Regions from separate parts of the Arthrobacter sp. 05T423 genome, predicted to be linked through region 2. Evidence: riboswitches for the same ligand, from Rfam matches in the RefSeq annotation. Region 2 holds a riboswitch; each other region holds the start of a gene.
What was found. A riboswitch is a leader RNA that binds a small molecule or an ion and turns the genes downstream of it on or off. The one in region 2 is predicted to bind thiamine pyrophosphate.
Positions count from the first base shown of each region.

Region 1: another riboswitch for thiamine pyrophosphate. It lies ahead of thiC (phosphomethylpyrimidine synthase ThiC); the one in region 2 lies ahead of AC1DFE_RS15455 (ECF transporter S component).
Region 3: another riboswitch for thiamine pyrophosphate. It lies ahead of thiO (glycine oxidase ThiO); the one in region 2 lies ahead of AC1DFE_RS15455 (ECF transporter S component).

Region 1 is NZ_JBFTLC010000001.1:553,461-555,721, reverse strand. It holds gene AC1DFE_RS02580 (amidohydrolase family protein) at 1-924, opposite strand, end outside; TPP riboswitch at 1,034-1,141, shown strand; gene thiC (phosphomethylpyrimidine synthase ThiC) at 1,137-2,261, shown strand, end outside.
Region 2 is NZ_JBFTLC010000021.1:43,039-45,299, reverse strand. It holds gene AC1DFE_RS15460 (ABC transporter ATP-binding protein) at 1-770, opposite strand, end outside; gene AC1DFE_RS15455 (ECF transporter S component) at 770-1,390, opposite strand; TPP riboswitch at 1,463-1,606, opposite strand; gene AC1DFE_RS15450 (heme-degrading domain-containing protein) at 1,726-2,261, shown strand, end outside.
Region 3 is NZ_JBFTLC010000001.1:203,515-205,775, reverse strand. It holds gene thiO (glycine oxidase ThiO) at 1-1,240, opposite strand, end outside; TPP riboswitch at 1,233-1,353, opposite strand; gene thiE (thiamine phosphate synthase) at 1,381-2,082, shown strand; gene AC1DFE_RS01020 (ferritin-like fold-containing protein) at 2,116-2,261, opposite strand, start outside.

The DNA of each region.
Region 1 (2,261 bases), on a different contig from region 2:
CAGCGCCGCCGATGCCGGAAGCCCGGCGGCGTGCAGCTCCAGGATTTCGTCCGCGATGCGGCCGTGGCGGATGACGCTGCCGGCATCCGTTCCCGCGTAAATTTCGACGCCGGCCTCGTACGCTTCCAGGACGCGCTCGCGACGCCGGGCCCACAGGGCGCGAATGTGCTCCGCATACCGTGGAAACTTTGGCCCGGCCTGGGCAGCAATGTCAGGGAAGGTGGCGATGTTGATGAGTGTGGGAACGATCGGCACCTGCTGCTCCACGAACCGGGGAATATGCCTGGGCAGCAGCCCCGTGGCATGTTCGACGCAGTCGATGCCGGCGTCCAGCATGTCATCGAGGGTGTCCTCGCCAAAGCAGTGCGCGGTGATCCTGGCCCCCTCGTCGTGGGCGGCCCGGACGGCGTCCCGCACGGCGGCGGCAGGGAACGACGGCGCGAGATCGCCGGCGGTCCGGTCGATCCAGTCCCCCACCAGCTTGACCCAGCCGTCCCCTTCCCGAGCCTGCTTGCGCACGGCCTCCACCAGGCCATCCGGTTCAACTTCCACGGCGAAGTTCCGAAGGTAACGGCGGGACCGTGCAACGTGCCGGCCGGCCCGGATAATCCGCGGCGCTTCGGGCCGCTGCTGCAGCCAGTGCGTGTCGCTGGGCGCCCCCGCGTCCCGCACCAGCAGCGTGCCGGCGTTGCGGTCTGTCATGGCCTGGTCATACATCACCTCGTCGTCTACGGAGCCGCCGGGGCCCAGCCCGATGTGGCAGTGGGCATCAGCGAAACCCGGCAGGACCCAGCCATCCAGGACGGCGTCCGGCCGCTGGCCTGGAGGATTGAACGTCAGTTTCCCGTCGACGGCCCAGAGCCCATGGCGTTCTTCATCTGCCGACGTGAGCACAGTTCCGCTGAATTCGATGATGTGCGCCATGGATCAAGCTTAATCGGCTCCGCAACGGGGATCCCGCCTCGCCACTGCTTGGCAAGTGGACGCGTGCTTCACAGATGGACGGGCACAATCCGGGCTGTGGTAGCTTCGTTTACGACCACACGGGTGCCCCTGCAGGGGCTGAGATCAGGCTGGTGCAGCCTGCGACCGTTGAACCTGTCCGGGTAATGCCGGCGAAGGAAGTGAGCAGTAAATTGAGCACCCAGAAATCACAGCTGATCCCTGCCCAGATTGATCCGGCCCAAAATGAAGCCGCCGGTGATCCTGCCGGCGTCACGCAGTCGCTGAAATCCCATTCTCTGGCTTACCTGGAGGGGGACGGCCTGCGGGTTCCGGTAACGGAAATCGCCTTGGAGCCTTCCCCGAACGGCGGGCATAACGATCCGCTGCGTGTTTACCGCACGGCGGGTCCGGGCAGCGACCCGGTGGTGGGCCTCGCGCCGTTCCGAGCGGAGTGGATTGAGGCGCGGGCAGACACGGAGCCGTACGACGGACGCGAACGGAACCTGCTCGACGACGGCAAATCAGCCGTGCGCCGCGGCGCGGCTTCCGCCGAATGGAAGGGTGCCAGGCCGGTGCCCCGCCGTGCGGCGGACGGCAGGACCGTGACGCAGATGCACTATGCCCGGCAGGGTGTCATTACGCCTGAGATGCGCTTCGTGGCCCTCCGCGAGAATTGCGATGTGGAACTGGTCCGCAGTGAAGTCGCCGCCGGACGGGCCATCATCCCCAGCAACATCAACCACCCGGAATCCGAGCCAATGATCATCGGCAAAGCGTTCCTCGTGAAGATCAACGCCAACATCGGCAACTCGGCCGTCACCAGCTCCATCGCCGAGGAGGTGGACAAGCTGCAGTGGGCCACCCAGTGGGGCGCGGACACCGTGATGGACTTGTCCACGGGCGACGACATCCACACCACCCGTGAGTGGCTCATCCGCAACTCCCCCGTCCCCATCGGCACGGTCCCGATCTACCAGGCCCTGGAAAAGGTGAACGGCGAAGCGAACGCCCTGAGCTGGGAAATCTTCCGCGACACCGTCATTGAACAGTGCGAGCAGGGTGTGGACTACATGACCATCCACGCTGGCGTGCTGCTGCGGTACGTGCCGCTCACGGCGAACCGCGTCACCGGCATCGTCTCCCGCGGCGGATCGATCATGGCCGGCTGGTGCCTTGCGCACCATCAGGAAAATTTCCTGTACACCCACTTCGACGAGCTCTGCGAGATCTTCGCGAAGTACGACGTCGCGTTCTCGCTGGGCGACGGCCTCCGCCCGGGCGCGACGGCGGACGCCAACGACGCCGCGCAGTTCGCC
Region 2 (2,261 bases):
GCACCGTTCGCGGCGGAGCCGGGCTGCAGCACCACGATGCGGTCCACCAGGTCTTTCCACGCGGCCACCCGGTGCTCCACCACCACCAGGGTGGCACCGGTCTTGTCGAGGCAGCGGCCCACGGCATCCCGGACCTCCAGGACACCGGCCGGGTCGAGGTTGGCGGTGGGCTCGTCCAGCAGGATGAGTCCTGGCCGCATCGCCAGGATGCCGGCGAGCGCCAGCCGCTGCTTCTGCCCGCCGGACAGGGCCGACGTCGGGTGGTTCAGCGGAAGGTGGGACAGGCCGACGTCGTCCAGCGCCTCGTGCACCCGGCGCCAGATCTCATCCCGGGGCACCGAGAGGTTCTCGGCGCCGAAGGCGACGTCGTCGCCCAGGCGGGAGAGCACCACCTGGGTTTCCGGGTCCTGCTGCATGAGCCCCGCGCGGCCCCGCCGGGCACGCGGGGACGCACCGTCGATGAGCAGCTCGCCGGCCTCGTCCGCGTCGTCAGGATCCGGCGTCGCGGTGTTAAGGGTCCCGGCGTCGAGGGTCCGGGCGCCGTCAGCGGAACTGCCGGCCGCGTCACTGTCCCCCAGCACCCCGGCCAGGGCGTGCAGCAGCGTGGACTTGCCGGCCCCGGACGGGCCCAGCAGCAGGACCCGTTCGCCGGGACGGATGTCCAGGTCCAGGGCGTGGACCGCAGGCTTGGTGCGGCCGGCGTGCCGCCAGCCCCATCCGCGGGCGTGTACAGCGGCGGGGCGGACGACGCCGTCGTGGTGTTCGGGCATTAGGAGAAGACGGGCTCCGTGGCTGCCTTGCGGGAGGCGAGGGAGCTCAGCACGCCCGTCTTGGCCAGGCCGCGGGTGGCGAGCCATGACAGGCCACCTGCGATGACCGCGCCGGAGATGGCGCAGAACACGATGTACGCCAGCTTGTCACCGGCGGTGTAGGCAATGTTCCAGCCCCACGGCGCGAAGGAGTCGTTGAGGCCGCAGAAAAGGCCGGCACCGGCACCCGCCAGCAGCGAGGCAGGGAAGTTGAACTTCCGGTACACCAGGGCGGCGAACACGAGCTCAGCGCCCAGGCCCTGGAGGATGCCGGAGATGAGCACCGTGGTGCCGTACTGCGAGCCCATGATGAGCTCGCCCGTGGCCGCCACCGCTTCGCAGAACAGGGCCGCGCCGGGCTTGCGGACGATGAGCATGCCGAGGACGGCCGGAATCATCCAGCCGCCGGCGTACAGGCCGGACAGCGGCGGATAGGCCGCGGACAGGGGTGTGGAGATGAGGTTGGCCCCCTGGTCCCAGGCCCAGAAGATCACGCCGCCGGCGACGGCAATGAGTGCCGCCACCACGATGTCCGCCACGCGCCAGTTGTAGCCGGTCTTCTTGATTGCTGCAGTTGTCATGATGATCCTCCTGAGGAACAGGAGGGGAAAGCGTTCCCCCGGCTGCCGGTGGCTGGGCCACCCGCTGCCGGGCACTCTGAGAACTCGACTCCCTTGCGCCGGTACTAGCCGGATCAGGTTCGAGGGTCTGCGGCGGTCCGCACTCTCAGCGCCCATCCGCGGTTGCGCTGGCAGTTGCCTTTGCATCCCGACGGCGGCGCTCCCCTGTCGTGGTAAATCTGCCCTTGTGGGCTGGTCCAGTTTACACCTCGGCGGGTCCGGAATCCCGGGCCCATTGTCATATTGCGGGAGTTTTCGCGCGCCGCCGGCACAGCGCTCCGGAGTACATTGGGGCCATGACGCAACAGGACTCCGGCAGCGCTGCCCTGCCCGCCTTTGACCCCGATTCGTCCGAGGAACAGCCAGCTGGAGCCCTGGAGGCCCTGATCGGCCAGATCGAGGGTGAAATTGCCGAGCTGCAGTTCCCGAAGTTCAGCAAGGACGATGCCCTCGCCCTGGGCCTCGAACTGGTGGAACGGGGCAAGGAAGAAAACCTGCCCATCGCCATCGACATCACCAAGGGTGACCAGGTCCTCTTCCACGTGGCGCTCGAGGGTGCCACGCCTGACAACGAAGGGTGGGTGCGGGCCAAGCAGCGGACTGCCGTGCGCTACGAGGAACCGTCGCTGCTGGTGGGCCTGCGGGGCAGGGCCGGCGGCGGACGGATCGAGGACAACGCCTGGTTCGACCAGTCCACCTTCGCTGCCCACGGCGGAGCCTTTCCGGTCTACGTGCGGGATGTGGGTGCAGTGGCCGTGGTCACGGTGTCCGGGCTGCCGCAGAAGGCGGACCACGACCTCGTCGTGCAGGCATTGCGGGAAATCCACCGTTC
Region 3 (2,261 bases), on a different contig from region 2:
AGCCGGGGGTGGGGCTGAGTGCAGGGGCAGGTCCCAGCGGGTCCGGGAGCTTGCCGGAAAACCTGCCCGGCCGGAACGCGGCCCAGCGCGGGTCCGTGACGCCGTCCATGAGCTCGCGGCAGATCGCTGCGGCCGCGGGGGTCAGCAGGACGCCGTGGCGGAAGAAGCCGGTGGCGATGATGAGGCCCGCCACGTCCCTGCCGGCACCTTGCGCTCCGGCCGGAACCCGGCCCAGCAGGGGCGCGTTGTCCGGTGTGCCCGGCCGTGCCCGCGCGGTGGCTTCGAGGAGCTCGAGCTCGGCCACCGCCGGAAGCAGAACCTGCGCGTCGCGGAGCAGCTGGTAGACACCGCCGACGCTGGTCCCCGGTACGCCGTCCTCACGCTGGGTGGCCCCGATCACCACCGTGCCGTCCCGGCGGGGCACCACATAAACCGGCACGCCCCGCACCATGCCGCGGACTGTCGCGGTGAGCAGGGGCTGCAGGTGGGCGGGGACCCGGAGCCTGAGGATGTCTCCGTACACCGGGCGCAGCGGCAGCTGCAGTCCTTCCGGCAAATCCTGCAGCTGAGCGGCAGCCAGGCCGTTGGCCACCACCGTTTCAGCCGCCCTGACGGTCCCGCCGCCGGCCAGCCGGACCCCGCGGACCCGCCCGCCGTCCCAAAGCAGGCCGGCAGCGTGCTCGCGGACCGCATATCCGTCCGCTGCGCCGGTTTCCTCGCCGTGGCCGGCCAGCTCCGCAGCAAGCGCGCGGACCAGCCTGCGCGGGTCTACCTGGTGGTCCGCCGGGATGTCCAATGCGCAGGAGATTCCGGGGCTGAGCAGCGGCTCGCGGAGGCGGGCCTCGCGGATGGTCAGCGGCTCGACCCCGAGGCCGTATGCCCGCTGCACCTCCCGCAGGTCCATCAACGCGCGGCGGTCGGCGGGATCCGCGCCCACCGCTAGGGTCGGCGTCGTGAGGTATCCGGCGTCCACACCGGCGGTGAGCGTGGCGGCAAATTCAGGCCATCGGGCGGAGGAGTCCAGCATCAGTTCCAGAAGCCCTTCCTCCTGGTAATGCAGTTCGCTGACCGGGGCCAGCATGCCGGCCGCCGCCCAGCTGGCTCCGGACCCGGGGGCCTCGTCGATGAGCACCACCGAACGGCCGGAGCGCCTTGCCTCCCACGCGATGCCGTGGCCCACCACGCCGCCGCCGATCACGGCCACATCGGCCTCAAGGGCGCCGCTGATTTGAGGGTTCATGGAAATCCTTCCCTACGCCGGTACTAACCGGATCAGGTCAAGCGGTCGGCTCTGACGCCCTCTCAGCCCTGCGCCTTTTATGACAGCAGTAACGGGCTCCCGCGGTACCTGCCCAGTTTAGAGGAACTAAGGTGGTTGCCATGACCGAGCACTCTGCCCACACCGCTGCCCGCCTGTACCTCTGCACCGACGCCCGCAAGAACCGCGGGGACTTCGCAGACTTCGTGGACGCAGCCTTCGCCGGCGGCGTGGACATCATTCAACTGCGGGACAAAGGCATCGAGGCGGCCGAGGAACTCGAGTTGCTGGAGATCGTTCACGCCGCCGCCCGCAGGCACGGGCGGCTTTGGGCGGTGAACGACCGCGCTGATATCGCGTCCATCGCCGGGGCCCCCGTGTTCCACATCGGACAGAAGGACCTGCCGCTCCGTGCCGCCCGCAAGCTGCTGCACGATTCAACGGTGATCGGGCTGTCCACCCACAACACGGAGCAGGTGGACGCCGCCATCGGCGCCGCCCACGGGCGCAGCGGCCTGGACTACTTCTGCGTGGGCCCGCTGTGGGCCACCCCCACCAAGCCCGGACGCGCCGCCGTCGGGCTCGACCTGGTGAGCTACGCAGCGGAGGCTGTCCGCGCTGCGAACGAGGAACGGGTGGGCGGCCTGCTGCTGCCCTGGTTCGCGATCGGCGGGATCGACCGCACCAATGTGGAACAGGTCCTGGCCGCCGGAGCAAGCCGGATCGTCGTCGTTCGCGCCATCACCGAGGCATCCGACCCGGCGGCCGCCGCGGCGGAACTCCTGGACGCGCTCGACGCCACGTCGCGGGCCACCGTCTCGTAGGCGGAAAAGCCGGAGCGGAAGCTATCCTGGGCGTTACCCGCTCAGGCCCAGCTTGACCATTCGCCGGGAATGGTTTTCCGCGACTCCAGCGGTGATGCCCCGCACCATTTCGCGTGCGGTGGCGTCCGTGGCACCGGGCTCCGCCTCTACGAAGAGCTCGCCAAGAAAGGCGTGCTCGT